3 regions of the Streptomyces sp. NPDC056347 genome follow, and region 1 is predicted to be linked to each of the others. Evidence: riboswitches for the same ligand, from Rfam matches in the RefSeq annotation. Region 1 holds a riboswitch; each other region holds the start of a gene.
What was found. Region 1 has a riboswitch for cyclic di-AMP ahead of ACFCV8_RS03045 (transglycosylase SLT domain-containing protein). Riboswitches for the same ligand answer to the same signal wherever they lie in the genome.
Positions count from the first base shown of each region.

Region 1 (6,705 bases):
ACGGCTCGGAAGCGGGTGGGGAAGCAGGGCAGCCGGTACGTGGCACCACCCCCGGCCGCTCCCCCGTGGCCGCTGTCCCGCAGCGGCCGACTATAGCGGCGCCGCCGGGCGCTCCGGCCGGGGACCGCCGAAGACCGGCTAAGGGGCGAGGTGGAGGTGGGTGAGGTCGTGCGGGACCGGCCCGTCGTGGCGGAAGAGCGGAGCGCTCTCGCCGTCGGCCGCTGTGGCGGGGGCGTCGGTGAGTCGCAGGCGGGTGCGCAGCCGGCCGTAGAAGTCGTGCGGGCCGAGCCGGACGATCCGCAGGCGGCGCGGTGCCGCGTACGCCCCGAGCCAGTCCCCGGCGTCCAGCACGCCGCGCAGCTGGCCGTCGATGGTGACCGCGGCCTGGCCTGAGTGCGGCAGGACCCGTACGGCGATCGGTTCGTCGGCCGCGGCGACCACGGTGCGGCCGAAGGTCATGTGCGCCGCGACGGGGGTGAAGAGGACCGCGTCCATGCGCGGTGAGACCACCGGCCCCCCGGCGGCGAAGCTGTACGCGGTCGAGCCGGTGGGCGTGGCCATGATGACGGCGTCGGCGGAGTACGAGGCGAGGAGCCTGCCGCCGATGTAGACGCCGAGGCTCACCTGCCGGTCGCGGGCGAGCTTCTCCACCACGATGTCGTTGAGGGCGGTGACGTCCAGGGCCACGCCCCAGCCCTCCGCCGCGGCCTCCGCGTCCGGGGCGACCTGGGGCGGCGGCAGCATCGGGCGGCGGCCGTAGCCCATCAGGGCGTCGATGTCCGGGGGTACTTCGAGCACCCGGGAGGCCCGCATGGTCAGGGTCATGCGCTCCTCGAACTCCGCCCGGCCCCGGCGGACGGCGTCGAGCGCCCGGACCACGTCGGCGGACGGGACCTCGGTCAGGAAGCCGACGCGCCCCAGGTCGATCCCGAGCACGGCGCCGTCGTTCTTCGCGGCGATCCTGGCGCCGCGCAGGAACGTACCGTCGCCGCCGAGCGTCACGATCAGATCGGGGTTCCCGGCGACGTCGGCCTCCTCGCGTCCGCCGCGCCTGTGTCCGTCGTCCCGCCACACGTCGATGTCGGTGCAGGGGATCGCCTCCCGGGCGCACCAGTCGCGTACGACGCCGGCCGCGACGACGGCCTCGGGGCGGCCCTGGTGCACGACGACTCCGACCCGTTCGACACCCATCCCGCCCACTGCTCCCCGTGTTCCGACGACGCTCCTCGTCCCACTGTGGGCAATGCGGGGCGGGTCCGCCCGTCGCCGGGGCGGCGCTGCGTCCGGTCGGGCGACGGGCGCGAACGGGCGCGGCCCGCCGGTGGAGGATCTCCGCCGACGGGCCGCGCACCGCACGGAAGGTGCCCCGGTCAGGACTGGACGTCCTCCGGAATGCTGACCAGCCAGCGGGTCTCGCGGCGGGGCCGCAGATAGAGCGCCCAGTAGAGCGTGGCGACCGCGGTGATGCCGCCGGTCCACAGCAGGTACTCGGCCTCCTGCTGGGTCAGGATGTACGCCAGCACGGCGATCAGCAGCACGGGGACCGCGGGCCACAGCGGCATGCGCCAGGCCGGAGCCTCGCGGTGCGTGCCGCGGCGGCAGAGCAGGGCCGCGACGGCGACCAGCAGGTACATGGCGGTGACGGAGACGCCGGTGACGCCGTACAGGGTGTCGAGGTTGACGAAGCAGAGTGCCGCGCCGGGTACGCCGACGACCAGGGTCGCGACCCACGGCGAGCCGAACCGGCCGAGCCGGGCCAGGGCGTTGTTGACCGGTGCGGGCCATGCCTTGTCGCGGGCCGAGGCGAAGAGCACCCGGGAGTTCTGGATGACCATGACGATGCCCGCGTTGATGATCGCGAGGGCGACGCAGAGGCTGACGAAGGTGCCGACCGCCGAGTTGGACCAGGCGGTGACCATGGTGCTGAGGTCGCCGGAGGTCAGGGCCTCCAGGTCCGGGGCGCCCATGGTGATGGCGATGACCGGGATCAGGATGACGGCGGTGGAGATGGCGAGGGTGGCGAGCACGGTGCGGGCCACGTTGCGCCGCGGGTTCTCCAGTTCCTCGGAGAGGTAGACGGCGGTGGAGAAGCCCTGGGTGATGAAGAGCGCGATGGCCAGTCCGGAGACCACCATCATCGCGGTGACGGTGGAGTGGGAGCCGCCCTCGGAGGCGACCGTGCCGTGCACCAGAGCCGATCCGCCGCGCTCGGTGTGGGCGAAGCCCAGTACGGCGACGACGCCCGCCGCGATCACTTCGAGGACCAGGAAGATTCCGGTGATCCACGCGTTGGCGCGCAGGTCCAGCAGACCGGCGAGGGTGGCGAGCAGCATGACCCCGGCGCCCGCGACGGGGGCCGGTATGTGCACGATGGGCGCCAGGTAGTCCGCCGTCCCCATGGAGATCACCGGGGGCACGATCATCACGACCAGCAGCGACAGCACGAAGACGAGCCATCCGGCGAGCCGTCCCGCCATGGTCGACACCATGGCGTACTCGCCGCCGGCGCTGGGGATGAGGGTGCCCAGTTCCGAGTAGCAGAAGGCGACCGCGATGCAGAGCAGCGAGCCGATGGCGATGGTCAGGGCCGTGTACGTGCCGAGGCTGGAGAAGAGGTCCGGCACGACCACGAAGAGGGTCGAGGCGGGCGTCACACAGGACAGCGTGAGCAGCGTGCCGCCCACGACGCCGATGGAGCGCTTGAGCTTCTGGGGGGTGGGGCCGGTCGCCGGGGCGAGCGCCTGTGGTGCGCTGAGCGTGTCGGTCATCGTGCGGTTCCGATCAAAAGGTGCGGTGTTTGAGCACGGGAGCGGTATCGCCTCCAGACGAGGACGTGGTGAGTGGTTTCGTCGCTCCCAGCGCGCCATGCAATCCTGACGTGATCCGCAGGTCAAGAGGTGTTCACCTTCGGAATTCGTTGTTCCAGTGATCCATTTCGACGATTTGACGCTAACTGTGTAGGGAACATCGGGGGATCGGCAGGTGCGGGAACCGAAGGCCGGACCGAGGGAAATTTTCCCCCTCGTCCGGCATCCGGCGAATGCGTGCGACCCATGGGTCGCGCATTCGCCGCGCCGGTGCCAGCCTGGATGCATGGCTTGGGCGTCATGGACGACTTGTGGTGTGTTCTCCGGGCACGGCGGCGTGCTCACGGAGGAGGTCGGTGTCCTGTCCGGGGACCTGACCGTGCACACGACCTGGGCCGAGGACACGGCCCAGATCACGGTGCAGTACTCGGGGGCGATCGACTGGTTCACGATGGCGGGCAGCCCCGTGGCGTGCTGTTCGGAGGAGGACAGCCGCCGCCTGCACGACGCCGCGGTGCAGGCGGTACGCAACGGGGCGGCGGCCACCGTGCCCCTCCCGCCCCGCGCCGGACAGCCGGAGCGGGCGGCGGAGTCCGCCCCGGAGTGACGGAGGTCAGTAGGCCCCGTCGACGTTGTCGATGGAACCGTAGCGGTCGGCGGCGTAGTTGCACGCCGCGGTGATGTTGGCGACGGGGTCGAAGCTGTCCGTTGACGTGCCGGGCACGTGGTAGGCGAGGAAGGTCGGATCGATGATCTGGAGGAGCCCCTTGGAGGGGGTTCCGGCGGCGGCGTTCGAGTCCCAGCCGTTGACGGCGAGCGGGTTGCCCGAGGACTCGCGCATGATGTTGCGGTGGATGCCCTCGTAGCTGCCGGGGATGCTGTGCTCGGCCATGACCGCGAGGGACTGCTTGATCCAGCCGTCCAGATCGTTCGTGTACGCCGAGGGCTGCCCGGCGGACGCGGTGGCGGTCGGCGGAGCCGGTGTCGCCGAGGCCGCCCGAGCGCCGAACAGCGGCAGCAACAGAACGGCCGCCCCTGCGCCCACGGCTATGAAACCCCTGGTCAGCGAGGCGTAGGTGCGACGACGGCACGTAGCGGTGAAGCGCATGGTGGTTCCTCTCCGTCGCCTGCGAGGTGAGCTGTCGGGTTCGGGCTGGAGCTGCCCGGCCGCGCGGGAGCGCGACTTCACCCCGAGCCGTCCGGGTGTCCGGACCGGCGATGTGCCTGGGTTCCCCGCTCCTGCCGTGCACAAGTGGTCGGAATGCGCCGGACAGCGGCAGGATTCGGCGTTCCGTCCGGATTGACGGAGACCGTAAGCGAGAAGAACCGAAAGGGACAAGACCCTAATTTCCACTTGCAATTCACCAACAAGATCAAGTCGTTGGATTCCCGGTCACCCCACTCGCGTCGACCGGGCCCGAAGCCTTGCGGGCAAAGGGCTCCGAAGCGCGTGGCGCGACCCCCGCCGACAGGATGTGACTCGCGCCACGGAACAACGAAAGGCGCCTTTCGGATCCGTCCCGCGCGTCGCCCCGCGGACCGGCCGGCGTTGCCTTCCCCTCCACCCTGCGGTTATGGTTCCTATGTCCTGTTGTCTCCGATAGAGGTGGACGTTGCGCATCTGAGGTCCGCGAACACCGCGCGGTACGGCTCCCGGCCGTACGCCCGCCACGCTGTCGCAGTGCTTCCGCACTGCCCGTGGCATCCGCGTGGATGCGACCTCGGTGCATGGCCCGTCCATCGATCTCCAGGACCGCCGCACCCTTTCTCCGCTGCCCGGTCGCCGCGTGGTGCTCGCATACGAATCCCCGTTCATTGCGTATGCGACTCGACTGCGAGGAAAACCATGGCGACACCCACCGCGCCCAGCGCCTCCCTCACCTGCTCCGCCCTGACCTTCCGATGGCCGGACGGCACCACGGTCTTCGACGGGCTCTCGCTGAGCGTCGGCCGTGGCCGGATCGGACTCGTCGGCAACAACGGTGCGGGCAAGTCCACCCTGCTGCGGTTGCTCACCGGTCAACTGCGCCCGTCCGAGGGCTCGGTGACCATCGGCGGCAGCCTCGCCCATCTGCCGCAGAACATCACCCTCGACACCGCCCTGCGGGTGGACCGCGCGCTCGGCATCGCGGAGCGGCGCGAGGCACTGCGGGCCATCGAGTCCGGAGACGTCGACGAGAAGCACTTCGAGACGATCGGCGAGGACTGGGACGTCGAGGAGCGGGCCCTGGCGACCCTGGGCTCGCTCGGTCTCGACGGCGTCGGACTCGACCGTACCGTGGGCGAGTTGTCCGGCGGGGAGACCGTGCTGCTGCGCCTCGCGGCGCTGCTGCTGGAACGGCCCGACGTCCTGCTCCTGGACGAACCCACCAACAACCTGGACCTGTTCGCCCGCCAGAGGCTGTACGGGGCCGTCGACTCCTGGCACTCGGGCGTACTGATCGTGGTCAGCCACGACCGCGAACTGCTGGAGCGCGTGGACCGCATCGCCGAGCTGCGCGCCGGATCGGTGAACTGGTACGGCGGCGGCTGGTCCGCCTACCAGGAGGCCGTGGCCGCCGAACAGGAGGCCGCCGGACGGACGCTCCGTGCCGCCGAGGCGGACGTACGCCGCCAGAAACGCGAGCTGGAGGAGACTCGCACGAAACTGGCCAGGCGTCAGCGCGCCGGCAGGAAGGCCGAGGCGGAGGGCGGGCTGCCGAAGATCCTGGCAGGCCGCCGCAAGCGGTCCGCCCAGGAGTCGGCGGGCAAGCTCCGCGGCGTTCACGAGGAACGGCTCGGCGAGGCTCGCGAGCGACGGGAGGAGGCAGCGGACGCGATCCGCGACGATGCCGAGATCCGGGTGAGCCTGCCGCACACGGCGGTGCCCACCGGACGCACCGTGCTGTCCGTGAGCGAACTGCGCCCCCGGTTCGGCCGACTGCGCGAAGGGCGCCTCCAGGTGCAGGGGCCCGAACGGATCGCGCTCGTCGGCCGCAACGGCGCGGGGAAGACGACGCTGCTGCGTACGCTCACCGGCGAGCTGGCACCGTTGTCCGGCGAGGCCAGGACCTTCGTCCCGACGCGGTTCCTCCCCCAGCGGCTCGACGTGCTGGACCCGGAGCTGAGCGTCGCGGCGAACGCCGCCCGCATGGCCCCCGGGGTCACCGACAACCACATCCGCGCCCAGCTCGCACGCTTCCTGTTCCAGGGAAAACGCGCCGAGCAGCCGGCGGGCACCCTCTCGGGCGGCGAGCGGTTCCGTGCCGCGCTCGCCGCGACGATGCTCGCCGCACCGGCGCCGCAGCTGCTGATGATGGACGAGCCGACCAACAACCTCGACATCGCGAGCGTGCGGCAGCTGACCAGCGCGCTGGAGGCCTACGAAGGCGCACTGCTGATCGCCAGTCACGACCTGCCGTTCCTGGAAGCGGTCGGCACGACGCGGTGGCTGCTGGTCGAGGAGGGGCTGCGCGAGACATCCCCGCAGGAGGTGGCCGAACTGCTCTCCGCGCCCACGGCTCCTGTCGGGGTCAGAGCCGGTCGATGATCTTGTTCATCTGCTCGATCTCCGCGGTCTGGGCCGTGACGACGGCTTCGGCGAGCTTCTTCGCGTCGGCGTTCCTGCCCTGCTTCTGCTCGTCCTCGGCCATGGTGACCGCGCCCTCGTGGTGGCCGATCATGAGCTGGGCGAACTTCTTGTCGAAGTCCCTGCCCTTGGCGGCCTCGAGTTCGGCCATGTCCTTGTCGGACATCATTCCGGGCATGCCCGCGCCGTCCGTTCCATGGTCCATCCCGGGCATGTCACCCATCGAGGAGTCCGGCAGCGGCTTGCCCCAGGACGTGAGCCAGCCCTTCATCGTGTTGATCTCGGGGTCCTGTGCGCTCTCGATCGCGGTGGCCAGCTTCTTGATCTCGG
Region 1 is NZ_JBHJQP010000006.1:62,704-69,408, forward strand. Features, by position in the region: gene ACFCV8_RS03030 (NAD(+)/NADH kinase) at 139-1,191, opposite strand; gene ACFCV8_RS03035 (APC family permease) at 1,371-2,768, opposite strand; gene ACFCV8_RS03040 (hypothetical protein) at 3,094-3,414, shown strand; gene ACFCV8_RS03045 (transglycosylase SLT domain-containing protein) at 3,421-3,915, opposite strand; cyclic di-AMP (ydaO/yuaA leader) riboswitch at 3,919-4,106, opposite strand; gene ACFCV8_RS03050 (ABC-F family ATP-binding cassette domain-containing protein) at 4,654-6,336, shown strand; gene ACFCV8_RS03055 (DUF305 domain-containing protein) at 6,320-6,705, opposite strand, start outside.

Region 2 (6,705 bases), on a different contig from region 1:
AGCTTCTCGACCGGCGCGTAACGCAGCAGCAGCTTCTTCGGCCGCTCGTCGCCGAAGTCGACCGTGGCCTTCGCCTGGTCGCCGACGCCCTCGACCGCCGTCACCGTGCCCAGCCCGAACTGGTCGTGCGTGACCCGGTCCCCGACCGCCAGCGCGATGGTCGGCTTGTCCGAGGTCCGCCGGGTCGCGAAGCCCGAGGGTCCGGAGCGCGCGCGGGAGGAGGACAGCGAGGACGTGATCCCCGAGGTCGGGCCCGCCGAGGCCGCCATCGGGCCCTTCCGCTTCCACTCCAGGTGCTGCTCCGGGATCTCCTCCAGGAAGCGCGACGGCGGGTTGTACGAGGGCTGGCCCCACGCGCTGCGCATAGCCGCCCGGGTCAGGTAGAGCCGCTCACGGGCCCGGGTGATGCCCACGTAGGCGAGCCGCCGCTCCTCCTCCAGCTCCTTCGTCTGCCCCAGCGCCCGCATGTGCGGGAAGACGCCGTCCTCCATGCCGGTCAGGAAGACGACCGGGAATTCGAGGCCCTTCGCGGTGTGCAGGGTCATCAGCGTGATGACGCCGGAGCCGTCCTCGTCCTCGTCGGGGATCTGGTCGGAGTCGGCGACGAGCGCGACCTTCTCCAGGAAGTCGGCGAGCGTACCGGCGCCCTCCTCGCCCGCCTCGCCCCGCTCCTGCTCGAATTCGAGGGCGACCGCGGCGAGTTCCTGGAGGTTCTCGATCCGGGTCTCGTCCTGGGGGTCGGTGGACGCCTGGAGTTCGGCGAGGTAACCCGTGCGCTCCAGGACCGCTTCCAGGACCACGGCGGGGCCCGCGCCCGACTCGACGATCGTGCGCAGCTCCTCCATCAGCGTGTTGAACCGCTTGACGGCGTTGGCCGAGCGGGCGGCCATCCCGTACGCCTCGTCGACCCGGCGCAGCGCCTGCGGGAAGGTGATCCTCTCGCGCAGGGAGAGCGCGTCGATCATCGCCTCGGCGCGCTCGCCGATGCCGCGCTTGGGCACGTTGAGGATGCGGCGCAGCGGGACGGTGTCCTCGGGGTTGGCGAGGACGCGCAGGTAGGCCAGGATGTCCCGGACCTCCTTGCGCTCGTAGAAGCGCACACCGCCGACGACCTTGTAGGGCAGGCCGACGCGGATGAAGATCTCCTCGAAGACGCGGGACTGCGCGTTGGTGCGGTAGAAGACCGCCACGTCACCGGCCTTGGCGTCGCCCGCGTCGGTCAGCCGGTCGATCTCGTCGGCGACGAACTGCGCCTCGTCGTGCTCGGTGTCGGCGACGTAGCCGGTGATCCGGGTGCCGGTGCCGGCGTTCGTCCAGAGGTTCTTGGGCCGGCGGCTCTCGTTGCGTTCGATGACGGCGTTGGCGGCGGAGAGGATCGTCTGGGTGGAGCGGTAGTTCTGCTCCAGGAGGATCGTCGTCGCGTCGGGGTAGTCCTCCTCGAACTGGAGGATGTTGCGGATGGTCGCGCCGCGGAAGGCGTAGATCGACTGGTCCGCGTCACCGACGACGCACAGCTCGGCCGGGGCGTCGCCCTCGCCCGCCGGGCCGACCAGCTCGCGCACCAGGGTGTACTGGGCGTGGTTGGTGTCCTGGTACTCGTCGACCAGGACGTGCCGGAAGCGGCGGCGGTAGTGCTCGGCGACGTCGGGGAACGCCTGGAGCAGGTGGACCGTCGTCATGATGATGTCGTCGAAGTCCAGCGCGTTGGCCTCGCGCAGCCGGGACTGGTACATCGCGTACGCCTGGGCGAGGGTCTTCTCGAAGCCGTCGGCGGCCTGGCCGGCGAAGGTCTCCTCGTCGATCAGCTCGTTCTTCAGGTTGGAGACCTTGGCCGTGAACGACTTCGGCGGGAAGCGCTTCGGGTCGAGGTCGAGGTCGCGGCAGACCAGGGCCATCAGCCGCTTGGAGTCGGCCGCGTCGTAGATCGAGAACGACGAGGTGAAGCCGAGCCGCTTGGACTCGCGGCGCAGGATGCGTACGCACGCGCTGTGGAAGGTCATGACCCACATGGCGTTGGCGCGCGGTCCGACGAGCTGCTCGACGCGCTCCTTCATCTCGCCCGCGGCCTTGTTGGTGAAAGTGATCGCCAGGATCTGACCGGGGTGCACCCCGCGCTCGGCGAGGAGGTGGGCGATCCGGTGGGTCAGCACCCGGGTCTTGCCCGAGCCGGCCCCGGCGACGATGAGCAGCGGGGAGCCCGCGTGGACGACGGCGGCGCGCTGCTCGGTGTTGAGCCCGTCGAGGAGCGCCGCGGGGTCGATGACGGGGCGGGGGGCGCCGTCGCGGTAGTAGGCGTCCCTGGGCGGCGGGCCGTCGAACACGCCCTCGAACAGACCCTCCGGCACCTCCTCGGGTGCGGCGTCCTCGGGGGGCGGCGGGGGCTGTTCCTCCGAGTGCTGGAGGCCGGCCAGGAAACTGTCGTCAAAGAGGCTGCTCATCGCTTGTCGAGTCTACGGGCTGCCCCCTGTCCCCCGGTGGGCGTTCGCCGGGACGGTACGGAGCGGGAGCGGCGGTCCACGGTGGGTGAGCGCCTTTGCCGCCTTCGCGCAGGTCACGAAAATGTATCGGGCATTTCGAACATCAACCTTCCCAGCGGCACCACGGGTTGGCTAGCGTGCTCGACCGGGCGGCCCGACCCCCTTGCGGCGAACCACGCCGAGCGGGCGCCCGCGCCGAATCCGGGCTGCCTTCGCGGGAGTCCGGAGCCGGGGACCCGGACGCAGTACCGGGGTGAATCGGTCCTTCCCCCACATCTGGACCGTAGGGCGCCTTCCGTTCGCCCGAACCCGACAGCTAACCCGGTAGGCGGTCCACGGAAGGAGATGCCGTCTTGGCATCGCACCGCAAGCCCCGTACCCGGGTGCGCTCCACCGCACCGGCCGTCGGGCTCACCACCGCGGCCCTGGCGTCCGTGACACTGCTCTCCACGCAGAGCGCGGTGGCCGCGCCCGACCCGAGGCCGAGCGTCGAGGACGTACAGAAGAAGGTCGACGATCTCTACCGGCAGGCGGGCACCGCGACCCAGCGGTACAACCGGGCGAAGGAGGCGACCGCCGCCCAGCGGGCCGAGGTCGAGGGCCTGCTGGAGGACGTCGCCGAGCGGGCCGACAGGCTCAACGACGCCCGCAGGACGCTGGGCGCCTTCGCGGCCGCGCAGTACCGCAACGGCTCCGTCGCGCCGACCGCCACGTTCTTCCTGGCCGACGACCCGCAGTCGTACTTCGACCAGAGCCAGCTCATGGAGCGGATGACCAGCCGCCAGCAGAAGGCGGTCACGGACTTCCGCGTCCAGCAGGAGAGGACCGCGAAGAAGCGGTCCGAGGCGGTACGGAGCCTGGAGACGCTGACGACGGCCCAGGCGTCGCTGCGCACCAGCAAGCAGGACGTGCGGACGAAGCTGTCCGAGGCGCGCACGCTGCTCTCGAAGCTGACCGCCGAGGAGAAGGCGCGGCTCGCGGAGATCGAGCGGAAGAAAGAGGCGGAGGCCCGGCGCAAGGCCGAGGAGCTGGCGAAGCAGCAGGCCGCCGCGCGGGACGCGAAGAAATCCGGCGGTACGGGTACGGGAACGGACGCGGGAACCGGCACCGGTACCGGCACGGACGGCGGCACCAGCACCGGGACCAAGGCCGAGCAGGTCCTCGCCTTCGCCCGGGCCCAGATAGGCAAGCCGTACGTGTGGGGCGCGACGGGCCCGGCCTCGTACGACTGCTCCGGGCTGACCCAGGCCGCCTGGAAGGCCGCGGGCGTCGACATCCCGCGCACCACCTGGGACCAGGTCAAGATCGGCACCCGGGTCGCCACGGCGGACCTGCGCCCCGGTGACCTGGTCTTCTTCTACGACGACATCAGCCACGTCGGCATCTACAAGGGCGACGGGATGATGATCCACGCGCCGAAGCCCGGGGCGAACGTGCGCGAGGAGTCGATCTACTACATGCCGATCTACGGCAGCGTGCGCCCCGCGTAGCCGGCGGCGGGCACGCGCGGACCGCGTACCGCGTACCGGCTGCCGGACCCGTCCGGCAGCCGGGAACGGCATCAGGTCCAGAGCGTGGCGATGAAGATGTTGACGAGCGTCAGCCCGCCGACCGCCGCGAAGGCGCCCTTGTCGACCTTCTCCTCGTCCCGCTTGATGTAGACGAGCGCCAGGACCACGATCAGGACCAGCAGCTTCACGCCGATCTTGATGTTGTTCACGTGACCGCCGTCGGCCTCGTTCATCCCGACCAGCGCGACACCGGTGACCAGCATGGTCAGCGCACCGTGCAGCATCGCCGGGACGAACCGGGCCGTGCCCGCGCCCATCGACTTCATCTGGGTCAGGAATCCGCCCAGCAGGGAGGCGATGCCGACGATGTGCAGGGCGACGAAGACATGTATGAGTACGTCCATGAGGCCGCAGCCTAGCCGTGGCCATATCACCCCCCGGCAGGCAGGTCCACCTTCACGGGGCAAACATGCCCTCGTGCCACTTCACTCGCACCTGTACCAATTGCGGCACTCTGACGTAATTTTCCCGATCAATCGTCGGCGTTGCCACGCCAAAACCGAGCAATAAGCGTCATTACGACTCCGGCCCGTGTCCCGGGTCTAGCGTCACTGACGGACCGGGCGACCGACGTCAACGGAGACCGGCCACTCCGCCGAACGTACCGGCGGGCCCGTCGGCAACTCCCGTCGGGCAGTCGTCAGGAAGGACGCACGCCCCCGTGGCAGCGCATCGAAAACCCAAGCAGCGCCTGTACACCGGCCCTGCTGCCCGCACCGCGGCGACCCTCGCCCTCACCGGCGCCGCCACCGCCGCCGCGCTGCCCGGCTCCGCGGCCCACGCCGAACCGCGACGCACCCCCGCCCAGGTCAAGTCCGAGGTGGACCGGCTCTACCACCAGGCGGAGATCGCCACCGAGCGGTACAACGGGGCGAAGGAGAAGGCCGCCGCCGCGGAGCATGCCCTGGACGCGCTGCGCGACGAGGCCGCCCGCCGCACCGAGCGCCTCAACGCCTCCCGCCAGGAGCTGGGGTCCTTCGCCGCCGCGCAGTACCGCACCAGCGGCCTCGGCCCCTCCGTGCAGCTGGCGCTCTCCTCCGACCCCGACCAGTACCTGGAGCGGGCCTCGTACCTGGACCGGGTCGCGGACCGCCAGTCCGTCGCGCTCGACCGGGTCCGGCAGCAGGTCGCCCGGATCGCCACGCTGCGCGCCCAGGCCAAGGGGCAGCTCGCCGACCTGACCGCCCGCCGGACGGAGCTGAGGAAGAGCAAGGCGGCGATCACGACCCGCCTGACCGAGGCCCGCCGTCTCCTCGACCGGCTGACCCCGGCCGAGCGCACCTCGTACGAGAACACGGATCAGGGCTCGGCCGCCCGCGCGTCCCGCTCCCTGCCGCGCGGCTCCGTCCAGGCACCCAGCGGGCGCGCCGCCGCGGCCGTCGCCTTCGCGTACGGGGCGCTCGGCAAGCCGTACGTGTGGGGCGCCACCGGCCCCTCCTCCTTCGACTGCTCCGGGCTCACCCAGGCCGCCTGGCGCTCCGCCGGGGTCTCGCTGCCCCGGACCACGTACACCCAGATCAATGCCGGACGGCGGGTGAGCCGGTCCGAACTCGCCCCCGGGGACCTGGTGTTCTTCTTCTCCGGCATCAGCCACGTCGGGCTCTACATCGGCAACGGGCAGATGATCCACGCCCCGCGCCCCGGCGCACCGGTCCGGGTCGCCCCGATCGACCAGATGCCCTTCGCGGGAGCCACCCGGGTGGCATAGGCTCCCGACGCCGGTCCGGGCCGTCCGCCGTCGCGGCGGCCCTCCGTCGAGCAACCGGCCCGAGGACAACCCGACATGCCCATGGACGCCGAGGTCCAGACCCACGCCCGCACGCTCGCCCAGCGTTCCCCGGACCATCTCCGGGTCGGGCCGTTCACCGTGCGGTACAACCCCGACTGGTCCCTCAAGTACGCCAATTACGCCATACCCGACCAGGACGCGGAGCCGACCGCCGAGGACATCGGCGCGCTGGTCGCCGCGTTCCGGGCGCACGACCGGCTGCCCCGGCTGGAGTTCCTGCCCGGTTCGGCGCCCGCGGTCGAACCCGCGCTGCTGGCCGCCGGGTTCACCGTCGAGAACCGGGCCCCGATCATGGCCTGCGCCCCGGACGGGCTGCTGGCGCCGAAACCGGTGACGGACCTCGTGGTCGGCGAACCGGCCACCGACGCCGAGTTCGCCGCCGCCGCCCTCGTCCAGCACCACGGCTACGGCGGCGCCGGCGAGCCCGAGGACGGCACGGCGCGGTGGCTGCGCACGGCGGCCGAGGGCGGCGGGGTCGCGGCCCTCGCCACGCTCGACGGCGTACCGGTGGCCGCGGGCGGCTGCTCCGTACCCGTCGACGGCCTCACCGAACTGGCCGGGCTGGCCGTCGCCGACGCCTACCGCCGCCGGGGCATCGGCGCCGCGCTCTCCGCCCATCTGACGGCCACCGCCTTCGAGCGCGGCTGCCGGGTGGTGTGGCTGGAACCGGCCGACGAGGCCGTGGAGCGGATCTACGCGGGCATCGGCTTCGCCCGGATCGGCGAGAAGCTGAACATCTCGCTCGACCCGGCGTGAGGGGCCGGGGACCCGGGGCCCCGTGCGGCCCGGCGGCTCAGACCAGCCGCCGGGCCGTCGCCCACCGGGTCAGCTCGTGCCGGTTGGAGAGCTGGAGCTTGCGCAGCACGGC
Region 2 is NZ_JBHJQP010000061.1:33,344-40,048, reverse strand. Features, by position in the region: gene pcrA (DNA helicase PcrA) at 1-2,438, opposite strand, end outside; cyclic di-AMP (ydaO/yuaA leader) riboswitch at 2,661-2,824, shown strand; gene ACFCV8_RS16515 (NlpC/P60 family protein) at 2,831-3,967, shown strand; gene ACFCV8_RS16510 (hypothetical protein) at 4,039-4,392, opposite strand; gene ACFCV8_RS16505 (NlpC/P60 family protein) at 4,710-5,756, shown strand; gene ACFCV8_RS16500 (GNAT family N-acetyltransferase) at 5,832-6,593, shown strand; gene ACFCV8_RS16495 (LuxR C-terminal-related transcriptional regulator) at 6,631-6,705, opposite strand, start outside.
Region 2: it holds a riboswitch for cyclic di-AMP, as region 1 does, so the genes downstream of both, ACFCV8_RS16515 (NlpC/P60 family protein) here and ACFCV8_RS03045 (transglycosylase SLT domain-containing protein) in region 1, are expected to answer to the same signal.

Region 3 (6,705 bases), on a different contig from region 1:
TCGGCTCGCGCCACGAGGTCAAGGGGCGCACCGGCCTGGCGCACCTCTTCGAGCACCTGATGTTCCAGGGCTCCGGCCAGGTCAAGGGGAACGGCCACTTCGAGCTGGTGCAGGGCGCCGGCGGCTCGCTCAACGGCACCACCAGCTTCGAGCGCACCAACTACTTCGAGACCATGCCCACGCACCAGCTGGAGCTGGCTCTGTGGCTGGAGGCGGACCGCATGGGCTCGCTGCTCGCCGCGCTCGACGAAGAGTCCATGGAGAACCAGCGCGACGTCGTCAAGAACGAGCGCCGCCAGCGCTACGACAACGTCCCCTACGGCACGGCGTTCGAGAAGCTCACGGCGCTGTCCTACCCCGAGGGCCACCCGTACCACCACACCCCGATCGGCTCGATGGCCGACCTGGACGCCGCGACCCTGGAGGACGCGCGCACCTTCTTCCGGACCTACTACGCGCCGAACAACGCGGTGCTCTCGGTGGTCGGCGACATCGACCCCGAGCAGACCCTCGCCTGGGTCGAGAAGTACTTCGGCTCCATCCCGTCCCACGACGGCAAGCAGCCGCCGCGTGACGGAGCGCTCCCGGAGATCATCGGCGAGCAGCTTCGCGAGGAGGTGCGCGAGGAGGTCCCGGCGCGGGCCCTGATGGCCGCCTACCGGCTGCCGCACGACGGCACCCGCGAGTGCGACGCGGCGGACCTCGCGCTGACCGTGCTCGGCGGCGGCGAGTCCTCGCGGCTCCACAACCGCCTGGTCCGGCGCGACCGTACGGCGGTGGCGGCCGGTTTCGGGCTGCTGCGGCTGGCCGGGGCACCCTCGCTCGGCTGGCTGGACGTGAAGACGTCCGGCGGTGTGGAGGTTCCCGAGATCGAGGCCGCGGTCGACGAGGAGCTCGCCCGGTTCGCCGCCGAGGGCCCGACGCCCGAGGAAATGGAGCGAGCGCAGGCCCAGTTGGAGCGCGAATGGCTGGACCGGCTCGGTACGGTCGCCGGGCGCGCCGACGAACTCTGCCGGTTCGCGGTGCTGTTCGGTGACCCGCAGCTCGCCCTGACCGCCGTGCACCGGGTGCTCGACGTCACCGCGGAGGAGGTCCAGGCGATCGCCAAGGCCCGGCTGCGCCCCGACAACCGCGCGGTGCTGGTCTACGAGCCGGTCGAGGCGGCCGAGTCCGCGGACGCCGACGCGACCGACGCCGACGACACCGACGCGCAGGAAGGAGCGGGCAAGTGACCGACGCCGCGACTGGAGTTTCGATGCAGTTCCACCCGCAGCCGGCCCCCGGCACCGCTCGTCCCTGGGCCTTCCCCGCCCCGGAGCGCGGCGCCCTGCCCAATGGCCTCACGGTGCTCCGCTGCCACCGTCCCGGCCAGCAGGTCGTGGCGGTCGAGATCTTCCTCGACGCCCCGCTGGACGCCGAGCCCGAGGGCCTCGACGGCGTGGCCACGATCATGTCGCGGGCGCTGTCAGAGGGCACCGACAAGCGCACCGCGGAGGAGTTCGCCGCCGAGCTGGAGCGCTGCGGCGCCACGCTCGACGCACACGCCGACCACCCCGGCGTCCGGGTCTCCCTGGAAGTCCCGGCCTCCCGGCTGGCCAAGGCGCTCGGGCTGGTCGCCGAGGCGCTGCGGGCGCCCGCCTTCGCCGACAGCGAGGTCGAGCGGCTGGTGCGCAACCGGCTCGACGAGATCCCGCACGAGCAGGCCAACCCGGCCCGGCGCGCCGCCAAGCAGCTCTCCAAGGAGCTCTTCCCGGCCGAGGCGCGGATGTCGCGTCCGCGCCAGGGCACCGAGGAGACGGTGGGGCGGATCGACGCGGCCGCCGTGCGCGCCTTCTTCGAGGCCCACGTCCGGCCGTCGACCGCGACCGCCGTGGTCGTCGGCGACCTCACCGGCATCGACCTGGACGCCCTGCTCGCCGACACCCTGGGCGACTGGTCGGGCGAGGCCGCCGAGTCCCGCCCCGTACCGCCGATCACGGCCGACGACACCGGCCGGGTGGTGATCGTCGACCGGCCCGGCGCGGTGCAGACCCAGCTGCTGATCGGCCGGATCGGCGCCGACCGCCACGACAGCGTGTGGCCGGCCCAGGTGCTCGGCACCTACTGCCTGGGCGGCACGCTCACCTCCCGGCTCGACCGGGTGCTGCGCGAGGAGAAGGGCTACACGTACGGCGTGCGGGCCTTCGCCCAGGTGCTGCGCTCGACGGCTCCGGACTCGGCGTCGGGCGCCACCGGTGCCGCGATGCTGGCGATCAGCGGTTCGGTGGACACCGAGTCCACCGAACCGGCGCTGAGGGACCTGTGGACGGTGCTGCGGACGCTGGCGGCCGAGGGCCTCACCGACGAGGAGCGCGAGACGGCGGTGCAGAACCTGGTGGGCGTCGCGCCGCTGAAGTTCGAGACGGCGGCCTCCGTCGCGGGCACCCTCGCCGACCAGGTCGAGCAGCACCTGCCGGACGACTACCAGGCGCAGCTGTACGCCCGTCTCGCGGAGACCGGCACGGTCGAGGCGACCGCGGCGGTCGTCAACGCCTTCCCGGTCGACCGGCTGGTCACGGTCCTGGTCGGCGATGCGGCCCGGATCGCGGAGCCCGTCCGGGCCCTGGGCATCGGAGAGGTGTCGGTGGTCACCGGCTGACCGGCTGAACGGCCGGTTGGCCGGTCGGTACCGGTGAGACCGAACACGGACCGCGCCGATCGGTGCACAGTGGGGCAAAGGGGCGACCCGCACGAGCGAGATCTCGTGAGGGTCGCCCCTTTTGTCCGTTCTGTTGGGAGGTTGCCCGTCTGCCCTGTGGGATGCGCTACAAAACGGCCTGTCCGTTTGGCGGATGAAAGCAACCCCGTTTAGCGTCGGCTCGACTGTTCGCACTCGTATGCCGCATCCGTGACGTACCGGACAGTCATCGCCGAGTCCCCGTCCGGCGCGAGCCCGGGGAGCCGGGGACCCACGCAGTCCCTGGGGTGAATCGGACGCCTGAGCCCCATGGGGCCGGGGTGCCCGTAGGAGACCTTCCTGCTCCGAACCCGTCAGCTAACCCGGTAGGCGAGAAGGAAGGAAAGGATCAGCCACTCCATGGCGTTCACCCGTGCCACCGGGAAGCACCGTGCCCCGAACCGACTGACGCGCAGGGGCGCGAAGGCCGTCGGCGTCGCGACCCTGGCCACCACCGGCGTCATCGGCGGTCTGGCCGCCCCCGCCGTCGCCGCGGACTCCGAGTCCGCCGCCGTCGAGGACACCGGCCTCACCCAGGTCCTCACCATCGACGAGACCCTCGCCGAGCGGATCGGAGCCCAGGCCGACGCACAGCGGCACCAGGCCGACACCGCGGCCAAGGTCAAGGCCAAGGCCAAGGCGAAAGCCAGGGCCGAGGCCAAGAAGAAGGCCGAGGCCAGGGTCGCGGCGGAGCGCGCGACCGAGTCCCGCGCCGGGACGACCCGCGTCGCCCGGTCCGCCGAGCGCACCGGGCTGGGCGCTTTCCGCCTCCCCGTCGCCGGTTCGTACGTCACCACCGGCTACAAGTCCGGCGGCTCGCTCTGGTCCTCCGGCAGCCACTCCGGCGTCGACTTCCACGCGGTGTCCGGCAGCTCCGTCGTCGCCGTGGGCGCCGGTACGGTCGTCGAGGCCGGCTGGGGCGGCGCGTACGGCAACAACATCGTGCTCCGGATGACGGACGGCACGTACACGCAGTACGGCCACCTCTCCTCCATCGGCGTCTCGATCGGACAGAGCGTCGCCGAAGGGCAGCAGATCGGCCTCTCCGGCTCGACCGGCAACTCCACCGGCCCGCACCTCCACTTCGAGGCCCGCACGACGCCGTCGTACGGCTCCGACCTGGACCCGGTCGCGTATCTGCGCGCCCACGGAGCCGCCGTCTGACGGGCGCTCCGCGCTGCATCCGCCGAAGGCCCCGGACCCCGTGTCCGGGGCCTTCGGCATGTCCGCCGCACGGCGTGGGCGGCAGCCCTTCGATGGACCGCCCCCGGATTTCGCCGGGCCCTTCCGCGGCCGGAAGTCATTCGTGAATTCCTGCCCGGCATCGGAAATTCCGACGCATTGCAATAGAGTCACGGAACAGGTTTCGGGCGACCGCGTTCTCGCGGGTACTGAGGCGGAGGTTCGGGCATGCGCATTCCCGCGCATTCGGTAAGCACGGCGATCCGTGACGACATCGTCTCCGGTGTCTTCGCGCGCGGCAGCCGTCTCACGGAGGAGGTGCTGGCCCGCCGGTACGGGGTCTCCCGCGTCCCGGTCCGTGAAGCGCTGCGCACCCTGGAGCCCGAGGGCTTCGTCGTCACCCGCAGACACGCGGGCGCCTGCGTGGCCGAGCCCACCGACCTGGAGGCGGCCGACCTCCTGGAGGCCCGGACGCTGCTGGAGCCGCTGGGCGCCGCCCGCGCCGCGCAGCGCCGCACCGAGGCCCACCTCAAGGTGCTGCGCGGCCTCGTCCGCCTCGGCCGCGACCGGGCACTGCGGGGCGAGACCGAGGACCTGCGCCCACTGGGCGGATGGTTCCACGAGACGCTGGCGCAGGCCTCCGGCAGCCCCGGCCTGATCGCCCTGCTCGGCCAGTTGCGGCACAAGATCGCCTGGATGTACGTGGTCGAGCGGCCGGCCCGTCCGGCGGATTCCTGGGCCGAGCGCGGGGCCATCGTGGACGCGGTGGCGCGCGGCGACGCCGACCGTGCCAGGGCGCTGGCCGCCCATCACGCGGAGCGGGCCGCGGCCGCGCACCGACTGCGTCCCGGACCCCCGCGCCCCCGTGCCGGAGGCCCGGTGAGGGGCTCGCAACATTCCGTAAACACCGCTGGTACCCGTAATTAACAACGGTGTCGTACAAAAGAGATGTGCTTCGGCCCGGCCGGTCGATGTGATTTCTTGCGGCGTATTACATTCCGATGGAATCGCTCGGACACGAAAAAGCCGCGGATCCGTTTTTACGGTGCCGCGGCTCTCTCGCTGAAAGCATCATTGAAAACGTCGGTGAAAACGCCTCAGACGGTCTCCGGAAGCTCCTCGAGCCCCTCGGCGACCAGCTTCGCCAGACGGTCCAGAGCGGCTTCGGAGTTGTCCGCCTCGGAAGCGAGCACGATCTCCTCGCCGCCCTGCGCGCCGAGGCCGAGGACCGCGAGCATGGACGCGGCGTTCACCGGCGTGCCGTCGGTCCTGGCGATCGTCACGGGGACGCCGGACGCCGTGGCGGCTCGGACGAAGATGGAAGCGGGGCGGGCGTGCAGGCCCTCGGCCCAACCGACGTTGACGCGGCGCTCAGCCATGGTTCTGCCCTTCACGAATCAACAGTTGTCTAGACCATTCTCGCATGCAGTGCGCAGTGCTCCGGCCGAGTCCCGGAATGCCCGTGACGTGCGGGACATCCCTTGATCGGCCTTCTCAGACTGCCCCGCCCCCGGTACGTACGCGACCGCTGACCGAGCCGTACGCTTTGCCCATGGAGCCCGCCCCGGAGCAGAGTCCACATCACGCCTACCCCGACCACTGGGAAGCGGACGTCGTCCTCCGCGACGGCGGCACGGCGCGCATCAGGCCCATCACCACGGACGACGCCGAGCGGCTGGTCAGCTTCTACGAGCAGGTCTCCGACGAGTCGAAGTACTACCGGTTCTTCGCCCCGTACCCCCGGCTGTCCGACCGGGACGTGCACCGCTTCACCCACCACGACTACGTCGACCGGGTGGGGCTCGCGGTCACGGTCGGCGGCGAGTTCATCGCGACCGTCCGCTACGACCGGATCGACGAGCGCGGCAGGCCCGCCTCCGCACCCGCCGACGAGGCCGAGGTCGCCTTCCTGGTCCAGGACGCGCACCAGGGCCGGGGCGTGGCCTCGGCGCTGCTCGAACACATCGCGGCCGTCGCCCGCGAGCGCGGCATCCGCCGCTTCGCCGCCGAGGTGCTGCCGGCCAACACCAAGATGATCAAGGTGTTCCGGGACGCCGGATACACCCAGCAGCGCAGCTTCGAGGACGGCTCCGTCCATCTCACCCTGGACCTCGAACCGACCGCCGAGTCCCTCGCCGTCCAGCGCGGCCGAGAGCACCGGGCCGAGGCCCGCTCCGTGCAGCGTCTGCTGGCCCCCGGCTCCGTCGCCGTCATCGGCGTCGGCCGGACCCCCGGCGGCGTCGGCCGTACCGTCCTGCGCAACGTCCTCGGCGCCGGCTTCACCGGCCGCGCGTACGCCGTCAACAGTGCCTTTACCGCCGAGCAGGCCACGATCGACGGCGTCCCCGCCCACCGCTCCCTCGGCGAGATCGGCGAGCCGGTCGACCTCGCGGTCGTCGCCGTCCCCGCCGACCGCGTACCGGAAGCCGTCGCGGACTGCGGCGAGCACGGGGTGCAGGGCCTGGTCGTGCTCTCCGCCGGATACGCCGAATGGGGCGCCGAGGGCCGGGACCGGCAGCGCGAACTGGTCCGGCAGGCCCGCTCGTACGGCATGCGGATCATCGGCCCGAACGCCTTCGGCGTCATCAACACCGCCGAAGCGGTACGGCTGAACGCCTCGCTCGCCCCCGAACCGCCCGCCCGTGGCCGGATCGGCCTCTTCACCCAGTCCGGAGCGATCGGCATCGCCCTGCTCTCCGGCCTCTACCGGCGCGGCGCGGGCCTGTCCACCTTCATCTCCGCGGGCAACCGCGCCGACATCTCCGGCAACGACTTCCTCCAGTACTGGTACGAGGACCCCGACACCG
Region 3 is NZ_JBHJQP010000030.1:25,152-31,856, forward strand. Features, by position in the region: gene ACFCV8_RS10250 (M16 family metallopeptidase) at 1-1,232, shown strand, start outside; gene ACFCV8_RS10255 (M16 family metallopeptidase) at 1,256-2,638, shown strand; cyclic di-AMP (ydaO/yuaA leader) riboswitch at 2,898-3,063, shown strand; gene ACFCV8_RS10260 (M23 family metallopeptidase) at 3,077-3,880, shown strand; gene ACFCV8_RS10265 (GntR family transcriptional regulator) at 4,127-4,825, shown strand; gene ACFCV8_RS10270 (HPr family phosphocarrier protein) at 4,996-5,277, opposite strand; gene ACFCV8_RS10275 (GNAT family N-acetyltransferase) at 5,451-6,705, shown strand, end outside.
Region 3: it holds a riboswitch for cyclic di-AMP, as region 1 does, so the genes downstream of both, ACFCV8_RS10260 (M23 family metallopeptidase) here and ACFCV8_RS03045 (transglycosylase SLT domain-containing protein) in region 1, are expected to answer to the same signal.